3 regions of the Pseudalkalibacillus berkeleyi genome follow, and region 3 is predicted to be linked to each of the others. Evidence: predicted binding sites of a transcription regulator. Region 3 holds the regulator's gene; each other region holds the start of a gene.
The links. The regulator CtsR, encoded in region 3, represses protease genes until heat stress. The targets are predictions, from matches to a motif close to ATGGTCAATAAAGGTCAAACA.
Positions count from the first base shown of each region.

Region 1: L2716_RS01190 (ATP-dependent Clp protease ATP-binding subunit) is a predicted target of CtsR. The motif match lies at 1,838-1,858, and genes of this name have one in related genera.
Region 2: clpP (ATP-dependent Clp endopeptidase proteolytic subunit ClpP) is a predicted target of CtsR. The motif match lies at 3,320-3,340, and genes of this name have one in related genera.

Region 1 covers NZ_JAKIJS010000001.1:218,899-224,166, reverse strand. The annotation lists gene L2716_RS01190 (ATP-dependent Clp protease ATP-binding subunit) at 1-1,762, opposite strand, end outside; gene L2716_RS01185 (flavodoxin family protein) at 2,027-2,569, shown strand; gene L2716_RS01180 (hypothetical protein) at 2,617-2,772, opposite strand; gene nfsA (oxygen-insensitive NADPH nitroreductase) at 2,844-3,602, opposite strand; gene L2716_RS01170 (disulfide oxidoreductase) at 3,714-4,121, opposite strand; gene L2716_RS01165 (DsbA family protein) at 4,111-4,836, opposite strand; gene L2716_RS01160 (alkaline phosphatase) at 5,109-5,268, opposite strand, start outside.
Region 2 covers NZ_JAKIJS010000001.1:2,495,505-2,500,772, forward strand. The annotation lists gene rpoN (RNA polymerase factor sigma-54) at 1-807, opposite strand, end outside; gene L2716_RS13125 (cupredoxin domain-containing protein) at 944-1,522, opposite strand; gene L2716_RS13130 (LCP family protein) at 1,824-2,816, shown strand; gene clpP (ATP-dependent Clp endopeptidase proteolytic subunit ClpP) at 3,398-3,988, shown strand; gene L2716_RS13140 (Gmad2 immunoglobulin-like domain-containing protein) at 4,097-4,549, shown strand; gene L2716_RS13145 (aromatic amino acid hydroxylase) at 4,607-5,268, opposite strand, start outside.
Region 3 covers NZ_JAKIJS010000004.1:56,882-62,149, reverse strand. The annotation lists partial or broken rRNA gene rrf (5S ribosomal RNA) at 1-72, shown strand, start outside; gene L2716_RS17450 (MgtC/SapB family protein) at 1,093-1,809, shown strand; gene L2716_RS17445 (CtsR family transcriptional regulator) at 1,938-2,402, shown strand; gene mcsA (protein-arginine kinase activator protein McsA) at 2,418-2,948, shown strand; gene mcsB (protein-arginine kinase McsB) at 2,951-4,024, shown strand; gene clpC (ATP-dependent protease ATP-binding subunit ClpC) at 4,038-5,268, shown strand, end outside.

The DNA.
Region 1 (5,268 bases), on a different contig from region 3:
CAGATCCATGATTTTCGAACCCAACTGTAATCTTCTTATCGCCAGTTCCAGCATTACTTGTCATGATGATCACTGTATCCTTGAAGCTCACTGTACGACCTTGACTATCTGTCATGCGTCCATCTTCCATAATTTGAAGGAACATATGCTGTACATCAGGGTGAGCTTTTTCAATCTCATCAAGCAAGATAATACTGTATGGGTTTCGACGAACGCGTTCAGTTAGCTGACCCGCTTCATCGTGACCGACATATCCTGGCGGTGAACCAATCAGTTTAGAAACGGCGTGCTTCTCCATATACTCACTCATATCAAGACGGATCATCGCATCTTTAGAGCCAAATAGCTCTTTTGCCAGCGTTTTAGTTAGCTCAGTCTTTCCGACCCCTGTAGGTCCTACGAATAAGAATGCGCCAATTGGTCGTACTTTGGATTTCAATCCTGCACGGCTTCGACGGATGGCTTTGGCCACCTTCTCAACCGCCTCGTCTTGACCAATCACACTTGATCCGAGTCGCTCTGAGAAGTTCTTCAGTTTGTTTTGCTCATCGTTTTGTAGCTTACGGACTGGAATGCCTGTCTTTTCCTCAACAATATATTGAACATCTTCAACTGATATTTCAGGTCTTTCTACTGGCTTTGAATCCATTTGATTTTGTAGCTTTAGTTCTTCGTCTCGAAGTTTTGCAGCACGTTCATAGTCTTCCTTTTGTGTTGCTTCTTCCTTTTCCTTTGCAATGACGGCTAACCGTTCATCCACTTCATCTGCACTTGTACCTACGTGCTTTAAGTTCATTTTCGAACCAGCTTCATCCATTAAATCGATTGCTTTATCTGGTAAGAAACGGTCTTGAATGTACCGCTTAGATAGCGTCACACAAGCTCTTAATGCTTCATCTGTATAACGAATTTCGTGGTATTGTTCATACTTTTCTTTCAATCCTTGTAAAATTTCAACTGCCTCTTGCTCAGTAGGTTCCTTCACCGTTACAGGTTGGAAACGACGTTCGAGCGCAGCATCTTTTTCAATTTGACGATATTCCTTCAACGTTGTTGCGCCAACAACTTGAAGCTCTCCACGTGCGAGTGCTGGCTTAAGAATGTTGCCAGCATCCATTGAACCTTCTGCTGATCCTGCCCCTACGAGTAGATGAATTTCATCTACGAACAAGATGACATTCTTACGTTCTTTCACTTCAGCAATCAGTTGTTTCATTCGTTCTTCAAATTGACCGCGAATGCCCGTATTGGCAACGAGTGATGAAACATCCAAGAGATAAACTTGTTTATTAAGCAGTTTGCTTGGAGCTTCTTGGTTTGCAATTTTCAGAGCCAATCCTTCTGCAATTGCAGTTTTACCAACACCAGGTTCCCCAATCAAAACAGGGTTGTTCTTGTTGCGGCGATTTAATATTTCAGAAACACGATCAACCTCTTTATGACGACCAATTACCGGATCGATAAGTCCAGCTTTTGCTGCATCGGTAAGGTTTCGTCCTAGATCGTCGAGTAATCCACCACCATTGTTACCTGTTCCTGAACCTTTTTGTCCTTCAGATTGATTAGCTTGTGCAATGAAGTCATCCATATTGAATCCGTTCATATCGTTTCCACCAAAAGGATTCATGTTACTTGGTTGCTTCATTTCATGTTGAATTTCTTTATAGCATTTAGGGCAGAGACGAATCTGCTTCGTCATTCCATTTATGTGAAGAGTCATTCGTACATTGGCTTCGTTTACTTGACAGTGTTGACAACGCATATTAATGACCTCCTTGAATAAGTTAATTTTTGATCAAGATTGACTTTGACTATCTTTGACCTTTGATTCTATTATAGTTTGACCTTCTTTGACTTTCAAGTATTTTGTTTTAATTTTTTCTCCTTTATGTGGATTGGTTACCGAGACTAACAGGTAAATGAAAGGTACGCAAACGTTGTGCTTATCGGAGTTTAATCACTCGCAATGATTTTATGTATTCGATATGATAAAGGAACATTATGGATATGGGGAGGTACATATGATATGAAAATTCTAGCGATACACGGTAGTTCACGGTCTAATGGAAATACGGAAAAATTGACCGCGAAAGCATTGGAAGGATTAAACGTTACACATGTTCAGTTGAGAGATCTTCAAATACAGCCAATAGATGACCTGCGTCACGAACCGGGTGGATTCAAACCTGTTGATGATGATAATGATCACCTTGTAAATCTCATTTTAGAACATGATATTTTAGTATTTGCAACGCCTGTGTATTGGTACGGCATGTCAGGTATTATGAAAAATTTCGTAGATCGCTTTAGTCAAAATTTGCGCGATGAACGGTACGATTTCAAAGCTGAAATGCGCAAGAAGCAAGCCTATGTGATTTGTTGTGGTGGGGACAATCCGAAAATTAAAGCACTTCCACTGATACAGCAGTTTAATTATATCTTCGACTTCATAGACCTAGAATTTAGTGGTTATGTAATCGGGCAAGCAGGAAAGCCTGGCGAGATTGAGAACGATCGTCAAGCGATTCAATATGCAATAGAACTTAATGAACATTTGAAATCACTTTAAGGAATTCATAAAGGAGCCGCCCGATTGATATTCGAGCAGCTCCTTATTTAAAATTCCTGATTTTCTCTTTTCGGTAAATCTTCTTCGCTTAATTTGTTTGCACCTTTTGCGATCTCTTCTGCAATTTCAATATCCGGAAGGCTTTCCTTCGGTGTTTGATTGTGGTGCTTCGTTTTATCGTTCAATTGCTTACGTTTCGTCAATTCACTCGCCTCCATTTCATCTATCATATGAAGGTAGTTTAAACGAATCAATGCTACTGTATTCGCTCACTTTACTTAAGCGGAATTCTAATTCTCTTTAAGAAATCTTTCATGTAAAGTCTCATCGGTTTACTCATTTTCGTCGCAATGATCTCCGTCCAAGTATGGGTTCTTTCACCTTGAGTACGTTCTCGGTAATAATCTCCGATGTCTTCATTATAGCTTGCCAATTGCTCAATAAATTTCGTTTCGTCCTGCTGATATTCATCCACATGATAGATGTTTTCTAACGGCAATCGCTGTTTCTGATCCGGGTTCTGATCTGGGACACCTACACACATACCGAACAATGGAATAACTCGATCAGGTGTTTTTAAAATCTCTGCTACTTCCTCTAAGTTGTTACGAAGGCCCCCGATATAGCAGATGCCAAGTCCCATCGACTCAGCTGCTAATGCAGCGTTTTGAGCTGCGAGGGTTGCATCAATTGTACCGACCATAAACTTTTCTGTAGATTCAAGTGAATCCACGACTTCGTCTTCTGTCAGTCCTTCCATTTCCACTGCGACTTTATGACGGTTCAAGTCTGCACAAAATACAAAGAAGTGACCATTCTTCTCAACGTACTCCTGATTTCCTGCAAGTTCCGCTAGCTTCTTTTTCTTTGCTGGATCTTTGACCCCAATGATTGAGTAAACTTGCAAATAGCTAGATGTTGCAGCAGCTTGAGCACTTTTGACAATCGTTGTAATTTGCTCTTCAGAAAGTGGCTCATCCTTAAATGCCCGTATACTCCGATGGTTCATGATTGTTTGAATAGTTTCGTTCATTTGCACTCTCCCTAACTAATTAGATTCTCATCTTATCGTATCCAAGACTCCGATTAAGGACAACTATTGTGTCCTGAAAGCAAAAAGAGAGCAGCCACCAGGGCTTACTCTCTATTTTTCTTTTTTTAACGTGCTGATCATTACAATCGTAATCAGCATAAACGCAGTAAATGATAATAATGGTATGGTAATGAACCCAAGCCAGTTGATGTATTCTCCAGAACAGGAGACACCTTTTGTACAAGAGCCTATTTCTGAAAACCAGTCTGTCTTCTGATACAGATAATGATAACTTGAAACAAATACACCTATTACACTAAACGGGAGCACATACCACGAAAGTTTAGGATCATCTAAGTAAAGACCTATCCCTATGATGACCGCAAGTGGATACATTAAGATCCTTTGGTACCAGCATAATTGACAAGGAACAAAGCCGGCTATTTCACTAAAATAAAGACTACCTAATACCGCAATGAGCGCAATGATCCAAGCGATTCCAAAATTCTTATTGACCATCTGCTTCTTCCAGTGCTTTTTCTATCGCAGGTTTAATTGATGCTTCGTAATCCAACTCAACTTTTTTACCATTTACGAGAATGGTTGGTGTGCTTTCGACTTGCGCACTCATCTCTCTATCCAGGTCAACTGCTTCTTTTACAGCATCTGAATCAATATCTTTTTTTAACTGGTCAAGATCGATGCCATCAACATTTTCTTCTACAAGCCCAACTAAGAATTTTTCAGTAGCCCAGTTCTCTTGCATGTCGCCTTGGTTTTCAAGAACCGCATCATAATATGTCAAAAAAGCATCCGGATTCTGTTTATAGACAGCCTCTCCAACACTTGCTGCCGTTATGGAATCTGGCGCAAGGAACGGTTTGTTGATAAACGTCATGTTCGCTTTTCCAGTATCAATGAAATCCTTCTTAATTTGCGGATAAACTTGTTGTGCAAAAGCGGCACAATGTGGACACTTAAAATCGAAAAACTCTACTAATTTAACTGGTGCATCCTTCTCTCCTACTGTTGGCTGCCCTTCATAAGTAACATCCAATTGCTTACCTGAAGTTGAATCATGGTTAGAGGATCCGTCGTTTTGTGCAGGATTTTGATTACCAATAATAATTAACAACACAGCCACGAGCACGAAAATGCCTCCGATTGCCATGATGAATCCTTTGCTACTGTTTTTTGGCGGCTTATATACCGTCGTCTTCTTTTTCTTCGCCATAATGCTCCTCCTAAATATGTACTATCCCTATTTTTCACCAACTAGGCTATAGATGTCAATCAACGTGCAATGATCGACCGAGAAAACAGACGCTGATTCTCCACTTCATAAACATATTTACAGTAATTCTCGACATTTCAGGCGGTAATCTGACCATTTCGCTCGATAATCTGACCATTTCAGGCATTAATCTGATCATTTTAGTAAAAAGGTCCTGCCAAAACAGCACAAAAAAGCCTGGATCAATCTCCAGGCTTGTCCGTTTACTTCATTTAGTCGTCATCATCTTTCTTCTTAATTGCGCTTTCGATTACTTTTGCAATTTTTGTATTTTCGATTGTTCCGGTAAATTTATCAGATTGTGGACCATATGTGTAAACTGGAACATCGACACCTGTATGTCCATCCGTAGTCCAACCTACAAGGGCACGA
Region 2 (5,268 bases), on a different contig from region 3:
TCGGAAGTAACGATCATTCAAAGTGACTTCAGGCACTAACTCTTCATTCATCCGTAATTTATATTCCCCAGCATTATTCTTTTCTATGAAAAATTCAGGCTGGACCCATTCACTCCGGCTATGGTTGTACTCCGAACACGGCCTAGGATTCAAAGAACGAATTGTATCTTCAGCCTGCTTCAATTCTTCTAAGGATATTTGTAGTTTTTTCGATAATTCATTATATTTTCGATCGGCTAGCTCTTGGAGATGATCTTCCAGGATTGCCTGAACGTGTATCGAGTTTTCATTAAGAGCGTTGTACTGTATTTTAAGACATTCAGCAAGAGATCTTGCACCTACTCCAATCGGCTCAAGCTGCTGCACATTTTCTAGTGCTTTTATGACGAGACTTTCAGAAACTCCAAGTTCAATTTGCAGTTGATCCAAACTACAATCTAAATAGCCGTTCTCATCTAAACAGTAAATCAAATATTCGGAAACGGCTTTTTCTTGATCGCAAATGTCCAGCCAAGCTAATTGTTCAATAAGATGGTCTTGCAGTGATGGTTCTTCAGCTTTCACATAATTGATCGGATGAGTGTCATCTTCACCGTAGTACCATGTGTCTGAACCTTCAGCACGGTCACTCATTTTGGTAGTAGGTAATGGCTTCTCAATCAACTCTATGATCGGATTTTCCGTAGCTTGCTGTTGTAAAAAGTTAGATAGCTCAAGTGTTGGGTATTGTAAAATCGTGATCGCTTGTCGCAACTCATTTGTCATGACAAGTTTCAACGATTGTGTTTGAAATAAACCAAGTTCCATAACAATACCTCCCTACTCCCATCATATCAAATATGAATGCGCTTTATCACTATGTAATATTTACATATGAAAAATAAAACGAATCAAAATAGTAAGAAAAAGAGTGCCCAGTTCGGACACTCTTTGTTCGCTCCATTTATTCTTCTACCGTTATGGTACCTTTCATTCCAGCTTCTTTATGTCCGGCAACGCTACAATAAAATTCAAAAGTTCCAGTTTCTTTAGGAATAAACTTAATGCTGACAGTCTGACCAGGTTCTGCATTCATATGAAGTGTCTTCATATCCATTTGATCTCCGTGTGCGTAAGCTTTTTTCGTGCCTAGCAATCGATCCAGCATAGAAGTTTTATCCGGGTGGTCTGGCATGTCACTCATAAATGTCATCTCAACATCTAGTTCTTTTTCCACAAAATCGTGAAACACTTGTCCCTCATTTTTCAATACAAACTCATATTCTTGACCTTTTTTCAAAGTAATTGTTGACGGTTCAAACTTCATTTCAGTCGCAACGATTTCGATCGTGTTTTTATCCATCGTTGCATCTTGATCGTTCGACTTGCTATCTGACTGATCATCTCCATCACTTTGCTGTTCTTCTGTCGATTCTGGTTCCTCGTTATTCTTCGTCTCTGGGCTGTCTTCTGATCCACAAGCTACAAGAATTGCTAATAAGAGAAGTGACAGGAAATACAGTGGTGTCCTTTTATTAAACATAAAAATAGTCCCCTCCATTTTTGTCGATTAATGTTATATTAAAGGTATATTACATATCTTTAATTAGCAAACGATTCCATATTGAAATCGGATCACAAAAATATTGTAATTTATTGAAGCAGTACCAATGATCAATTGCTTTCAAAAGTAAGCAATATCACTATCTGATCTGTACTCAGGGGATACTACAAAGGTAAATTATTAATGAAAAATTTTCTCCCAAGTTCATACAAATCTTTACAAGATATGATATAATTTAGTGCTAGTATGTCATTTTATCGTTTATGGTGGTGAAAGAGTAATGCCTTCACGTATAGATCGGAAAAAGCAAAAGAAAAAAGGCGGTTTTCTAAAGAAAACTCTCTTATTTTTAGTGATTTTATTTATAGCTGTTGCTGGATACGCGGCCATTCAATATTACTTAGGATTACAACAAGCAGATCCTTCAAAGGAAATGGACAACAACTATGAATTCAACGCCCCTGAAGTTAAAGGAAAGTATAATGTATTGTTGTTAGGTGTCGATGCTCGAGAAGAAGATGAAAGCTCGAGAACAGATACAATTATGATTGCTCAATACGATACAGACGAGAATAAAGCTAAGCTTGTCTCTATTATGCGTGATTCATATGTCGAGATTCCAGGTTATAAAAACAATAAAATCAATGCTGCCTTCTTCCACGGAGGACCTGAATTATTGCGACAAACAATCAAAGAAAATTTTGATATCGATATTCATTATTATGCGCTGGTCGACTTTAAAGGATTTGAACAAATTGTTGATACCATTGCACCAGACGGGATCGAAATGGATGTTGAAAAAAGAATGTCAACAAACATCGGTGTCACTCTACAACCTGGAGTACAGAGGTTAAACGGAAAAGAATTATTGGGTTATGCACGTTTTCGACATGACGCAAGAGGTGACTATGCACGTGTTGAACGCCAGCAGAAAGTGGTTTCAAAAGTGAAGGATGAATTCACTAGTCTTTATGGTATAAGCAAATTACCTAAAGTGATTGGCACCATCCAACCTTATATTGATACGAATATGAAATCATTTACTGCAATTGGATTAGCAAAAGATGTGATTCTTAACAAAGGTGATATTGAAACGATGAAAATCCCTGTTGAAGGTGGATTCGAAGAGACTTCAAATTCTGCTGGCTCAATTTTGCAGCTTGATTTTGAGAAAAACTCACAAGCCCTTAAAGACTTTCTCGGTTTTGATGTAGACACAACTACAATCACAGAAAACAACAACACAGATGAAGAAGAAACAGAAGAATCCTAAATAAATGAAACAAAATCTTTCGGTCGTACCCTGAAAAAGAGGAAACGCTGATTTCGGTACTAGCAAGAGGCTCAGAGTGAACAACTCTGGGCCATTTTTCTGTCCGCCATATCCAAATCGAGCTGCTACCGCGGATAGTAACACCCCTTTTCTGTCCGCCATTTCCAGATCGAGCTGCTACCGCGGACAGTAACACCCCTTTTCTGTCCGCCATTTCCATATTGAGCTGCTACCGCGGACAGTAACACCCCTTTTCTGTCCGCCATTTCCAGATCGAGCTGCTACCACGGATAGTAACACCCCTTTTCTGTCCGCCATTTCCAGATTGAGCTGCTACCGCGGACAGAAAGCCACATATTTCTAGAGATAGGACGTTTAAATCGGCTCGGAACGGGAAAAATGGTATGATGTATACATAGCTATCTTACATAAAGCTTTAGGTCCTTGAACATTCGAGCATTAAAAAAAACGTCGAACGATTTTCAGTGTTGTAGGAGCCGAAAGGTTTGACCTATATTGACCTTTTGAGTAAGATGAAATTAAACCATAAACATACTTATGGAAAGAGGAGGATTTCTGAAATGAACTTAATCCCAACAGTTATTGAACAAACGAACCGCGGAGAACGTGCTTATGACATCTATTCCCGCCTTCTAAAAGACCGTATCATCATGCTCGGAAGCGCGATTGATGATAACGTAGCAAATTCAATTGTTGCACAGTTATTATTCTTAGCTGCAGAGGATCCTGAAAAGGATATTTCTCTTTACATTAACAGCCCGGGTGGATCGATTACTGCAGGTATGGCGATTTTTGATACGATGCAATTCATCAAACCGAAAGTCAGCACAATCTGTATCGGTATGGCAGCATCAATGGGTGCCTTCTTACTTACAGCAGGTGAGCCTGGTAAACGTTACGCTCTTCCAAACAGTGAAGTCATGATTCACCAACCACTTGGTGGAACACAAGGGCAAGCTGCTGACATTGAAATTCACGCGCGTCGTATTATTGAAATGCGAGAAAAGATCAACCAAATCATCGCAGATCGATCTGGACAGCCAGTTGAAGTTGTTGAACGCGACACAGACCGTGATAACTTCATGAGCGCAGAACGTGCAAAAGAATATGGCTTAATTGACGATGTTCTACAACAGCCAGTAACAAAATAACGCAACTCCAAAAGGATCGACCGATTAAAGGTCGATCCTTTTTTTATCAAAACGAAGCGGCTTTAATCTCTGCTGAACAACATAAACTGTTGTAAGGAGGGGTTATGAGTGAAGCGAATCTTAGTGATGGTATTGGTCGTGATGCTTGGTTTGGGCGCGTATCAAATGTATTCTAATCAAGATATTGAGACACCCGTTACTGAAGATCAGCAAAATGGAGACGATCAAAAGAAAGATCCAACTCCAGAAGCACCAGCAGAAAACGATGCTTTTAAAATTGAAAGTCCTCGACCAAACGAAATGGTTAGTAGAGAATTTCTCTTCAAAGGGAAAGCACGCGTTTTTGAAGCAAGTTTTCAGTATGAATTGAAGGATGGAGAGAACGTTATTGAATCTGATTTCCTTATGGCATCTGAAGGTGCACCAGCTTGGGGAGATTTTGAAAAAACCATCTCGGTTCCTGAAAGTGTGTCTGACCAATTAGTGCTTAAAGTGTTCGTTGAAAGTGCAAAAGACGGATCGGAAATTAATATTATAGAGATACCCCTTAAAGTTGAGTAGACGAGAAAGAACCAGAGTGACGACGTGCCCACTCTGGTTCTTTCTCGATTTGTGGTGTTAAGCTGATTTACGGACTTTGATCAAATGTAGTCCGTTATCAATCCACTTTTTCAATTTCGGCTGGTGTTTCATTTGTTCCAAGTCACTCATCAATTTATGCTTCGTCGTTGGCAATAAAGGTTTTTGTGTTAGAATCTCAACGATTTCCAGGCGTAGTAGCCAATCCTCCGGAAAGCTTTCTAATTCTTGCACGACATGATTAATCGTTGCGATGATTTCCTGAGGTGTCTGCTCTTCCTCTCGTATTTTACGAATTTTTCCGTATAACTGCTCTAATGGTGTAAGTTCTCTTTCCTCAACATGAGCAACCTCTTCGTTCACATCTCCACCAAAGAAATGCTCACTATCAGCAGCGCCAGCAAATACTGACGTAATCTCTGTTCCAACAGCCATATCGAACACGCCCTCCCCGCTTTCGAATAAAACGGATCCATTATGAGAGACTTGCGCGTTCTTAATGCCTATCAGTATGACTTTATCATTTTTTCGAACAACATGATCGAGGATGCCTTCCACCATCACACCTGATTGAAATTCTAACGTGAATGCTTCATCCACTTGGATGCCTTGCTCAGAAAACTCAGCTTCCGTCCAATCTTCAAGTGCTTTTTCAGAGGTAACTACGTCTCCAATTGGCGAGCTGAATCCTTCTGTGTGAA
Region 3 (5,268 bases):
CACGGAAGTTAAGCTCTTCAGCGTCAATGGTAATTGGGGGCTTCCCCCTGTGAGAGTAGAACGTCGCCGGGCAAATTCAAAGGAGTAGTCGAGAGACTGCTCTTTTTTGTGTTTGAAAAGAATTTTAAAGTCCGCAAGGACTTAAAACAGCAAAGCATGTGAGGGTTGAGAGGAACAAGGAGGTCGAGGAAACAAAGGAGTGACGACCGGAGCGTATGATATACGCGAGGACGGCACGACTGTAGATGACAAAGAGATCCGCCGTTCATCGCAAGCCGAAAGCGAACACGGAAGTTAAGCTCGCGCGTCAATGGTAATTGGGGGCTTCCCCCTGTGAAAAAGGAACTTCGATTAAGAGCCACCACGTCCTGTGGTGAACATCGAAGTCAGCACATCCTGTGCAAGTCCGGGCAAATTCAAAGGAGTAGTCGAGAGACTGCTCTTTTTTGTGTCTGAAAGATTTAAAGTCCGAAAGGACTAAAAACAACAAAGCATGTGAGGGTTGAGAAGAACAATGTAGTAAGAAGTTACTGAATTCCCTAAGCGAGAGCAAAAGTTCCACAAGCCATCCCGAAAGTTCCACGAATGAGAGCGCAAGTTCCACAAGTGAGAGCAATAGTTCCACAAGTATGGACGAAGTTGTATGAAACACTTGTATAAGGAAAGATTTTTGGCACAAAAATCATCTATATATGAAATAGGTTGCGTAATGAGTGCTCGGTAGAAGTGAATTTGTTCTACGAAGCACCCAAAGAGGCGTAATGAGTGCTCGGTAGCAGAGAAATTGCTCTACGGAGCACTCAAAGAGGTGGAATGAGTGCTCGGTAGCAGGAAAACCGCTCTACGAAGCACCCAAAGAGTTGCAATGAGTGCTTGGTACCAGCACAAACGAAATACTGAGCATTCAAAGTTTACATTAAGTCCATGTGCCTGCTCATAAAAAGTTACTTTCCCCCATTAAATGATTCCTCTATAGTTCGTCATTATAGGAATGGTTTTACATTTACCTTTTTTCTTTGTTTGCCTATAATTGATTACGATATACCATAAGATAAGTTTATGTAGTATCGTTTAATTATAGGGGAGATGTCTATGGATATTTTAACGTATGATTGGTTTTCTGATAAAACGGTGACGATTACGGTCCGTTTATTAATCGCAGCAATTCTTTGTGGTTTGGTTGGGATTGAGCGAGAATTTAAGCGCCATCCTGCAGGTTTTCGAACTCATCTTTTAGTTGGGGTAGGTTCGTGTTTGATGATGCTTTTATCAATATTCGGTTTTGAAGATTTTCTAAATTCTCATGAGCAAATTCAAGGATTTGATCCATCACGTTTACCGGCTTATGTAGTGAGTGGAATTGGATTCCTTGGGGCTGGAACAATACTAGTGCACGGTGTCACGGTTCGAGGATTGACGACTGCAGCCTCTATTTGGGTAGTAGCAGGAATTGGTCTGGTTGTTGGGATTGGGATGTATTATGAAGCCATTTTTACAACGTTCGTTATGATTGCTAGTCTCTTATTTCTGAACAAATTTGAAGACTTATACCTTCGAAAGCAACGTTTTCATCATGTGACAGTGATTGTAGAAAATAAAGAAGTTTCGTTATCGAGTATCGTCAACGAATTAGAGGCATGTAAAGTGCCTATCTTAAATGTCTCAATTGATGACCATCCCAATGATGCTTCAACTTCTTTAATTAAATACTCATTCAAAATCCATGTTTCTAACACAAAAAAGCTTCCAGAAGTATATGACAAGATACAATCCATTGAAAATGTTCATAAAGTATTTGCAACGGAATAACTTTTCGGTTTACTCCGAACCTACTCTGTCTATAATGTAAACATCAAAACATTTGCAACTCACAGGCAAATGTTTATAATTATAGTCAAAGAAAGTCAAAGTCAGAGTTAAGGAGGGGCTATGATGGGATGAAAAATATATCTGACATCATTGAAGAACACCTTAAAGAAATTATAAAAGGTAGCAACAAGAAAGCGATAGAAATTAAAAGGAGTGAAATTGCCGAGCAGTTTCAATGTGTCCCCTCGCAAATAAATTACGTAATTAATACTCGGTTTACGATTGAGAAAGGCTTTATTGTGGAAAGTAAAAGAGGGGGAGGAGGTTATATTCGGATCATTAAAATTGAAACGGATAGCGCTTCGATCTTACTAGATCAAATCCTCAAGCTTATCAAAAATAGAATCAGTCAATCTGCAGCCGAAAATATTATTTATAGGCTAATGGAAGAAGAAATCATAAACATACGAGAAGCTAGATTAATGAAAAGTGTCATTGATCGTTCTACGATTAACATTGTATTGCCATATAGAGATGAACTAAGAGCAAATCTATTAAAGTCAATGATCTACAGCTTAAAGTATAAAGACTAAAGGGGAGTGTAAGGCTTGTATTGTCAAGAATGTCAACAACGACCAGCCACTTTGCACTTCACGAAGATCATCAATGGAGAAAAAAACGAAATTCATATTTGTGAACAGTGTGCAAAGGAAAAGGGAGATTTCATTCCAGGGTCTAATTCATTTTCGATCCACAACTTGCTGTCAGGTTTACTAAACTTTGAGCAACACCCATTAAGTGAATCTACCTCCAAAGCCCGTAGCCAACAAGTGATGCAATGTTCTAAGTGTGGCATGACCTACTCAGAGTTTGCTAAAATCGGTCGATTCGGATGCTCGAACTGTTATAAGACATTTGCATCCAAATTGGATCCAGTTTTGAAACGGATTCACGGGGGGAACACAGACCATTCTGGTAAAATTCCAAAAAGAATCGGTAATGATTTGTTAGAACGAAAGAAAATCAACCAGCTTAGACAGCATTTACAACAACTCATCCATCAAGAAGAATTTGAAGAAGCAGCTCAAGTTCGAGATCAAATTAAATCAATGGAAAAGCGGCTTGGGGGGAGTGATTGACGATGTCTCTCAAAAGATTCATGAGTGAAGCGATCAGTCCTTGGATGAAAAACGAAGGTCCAGATTCCGATATCGTTCTAAGCAGTCGAATTCGGTTAGCACGGAATCTTGAGAATCATGTTTTCCCATTGGTCGCTGATGAACAGCAATCTGAAGAGGTTAACGAACAAATCCGAAAACATTATGAGAATCAGGCATATGGTAGTGTAGGTAACCTTTCTTACATCAATGTCGATCAATTAAAAGTCATTGAACGTCGTGTGTTAGTCGAAAAGCACTTGATCAGCCCGAATCTTGCCGAAGAACCGAAACACTCAGCTGTTTTAATGAGTGAGGATGAATCGATTAGCATCATGATTAATGAAGAAGATCACATACGAATTCAATGTCTATTTCCAGGATTTCAGTTGTCAGAGGCTTTGACTTTAGCAAGTGGCATTGATGATTGGTTTGAAGAGAAGGTTAATTATGCTTTTGATGAAAAGCATGGGTACTTAACAAGCTGTCCTACAAATGTAGGTACAGGAATGAGAGCATCAGTGATGATGCATCTACCAGCATTAGTGATGACTCAAAAAATTCACCGAATTGTCCCAGCGATTAATCAATTAGGCCTCGTTGTAAGAGGGATATACGGAGAAGGCAGTGAGGCACAAGGAAATGTCTTTCAAATCTCGAATCAAATGACCCTTGGAAAATCAGAAATAGATATAGTTGAGGATTTAAGGGGAGTTGTTTTACAGCTTATAGAAGAAGAGCGATCTGCTCGAAATACATTATTGGAAACGTCAAAGATACAACTAGAGGATCGGGTATACCGTTCATTAGGTACCCTAGCCAACAGTAGAATCATACAATCTAAAGAGGCGACGAAATGTTTATCTGATGTAAGACTTGGAATAGATTTAGAAATGATAGAAGGGATTTCAAGAAAAATATTGAATGAACTAATGATACTGACTCAACCAGGTTTCTTACAACAGTATGCTGGCGAAACATTATCTCCAGATGATCGGGATATCCGCCGTGCTACATTGATTCGTGAACGTTTGAAGTTAGAAAAGAACAACGAATAGGAAGGTGATCACGATGATGTTTGGACGATTTACAGAACGAGCTCAAAAGGTTCTCGCACTTGCGCAAGAAGAAGCGATTCGATTAGGTCATAATAATGTAGGTACAGAGCATATCTTACTCGGTCTAGTTCGTGAAGGCGAAGGGATTGCTGCAAAGGCACTTTCTGTTCTTGGTTTGAGTCCTGAAAAGATCCAAAAGGAAGTTGAAACCCTCATAGGTAAAGGGCAGGAATCAGTACAAACGATTCACTACACGCCTCGAGCGAAAAAAGTCATTGAATTATCAATGGACGAAGCTCGTAAATTGGGACATTCGTATGTAGGTACAGAACATATTTTACTAGGATTGATTCGAGAAGGTGAAGGAGTTGCAGCACGCGTCCTAAACAACCTCGGTGTCAGCTTAAATAAAGCACGTCAACAAGTTTTACAGCTACTCGGTAGTAACGAATCTTCTTCATCAGCTGGAGGTTCTTCCGTCAATGCAAACACACCAACGTTAGATAGCTTAGCTCGCGATCTAACAGCTGTTGCTCGCGATGGTAGTCTAGACCCTGTAATCGGTAGAAGTAAAGAGATTGAGCGGGTAATTGAAGTATTGAGTAGACGAACGAAGAACAATCCTGTTCTCATTGGAGAACCTGGTGTTGGTAAGACTGCGATTGCCGAAGGATTAGCCCAACAGATTATAAACAATGAAGTACCTGAGACATTACGAGATAAGCGAGTTATGACACTCGATATGGGAACTGTGGTAGCTGGAACGAAATACCGTGGTGAGTTTGAAGACCGTCTGAAGAAAGTAATGGATGAAATTCGACAAGCGGGTAATATCATCTTGTTCATTGATGAGTTACACACCTTAATCGGAGCAGGTGGTGCTGAAGGTGCGATCGATGCTTCGAACATTCTGAAGCCAGCCCTAGCACGAGGTGAACTTCAATGTATTGGTGCAACAACATTAGACGAATACCGAAAATATATTGAGAAAGATGCAGCTTTAGAACGCCGTTTCCAACCAATCCGTGTGGAAGAACCGAATAATGAAGAATCTACTCAAATCTTAAAGGGATTACGCGACAGATATGAAGCACATCATCGTGTGACAATTACTGACGACTCGATTGACGCAGCCGTTAAATTGTCGGATCGATACATTCCAGATCGATTCCTCCCAGATAAAGCGATTGATTTAATTGATGAGGCAGCTTCCAAAGTTCGCCTTAGATCTTACACAGCTCCAC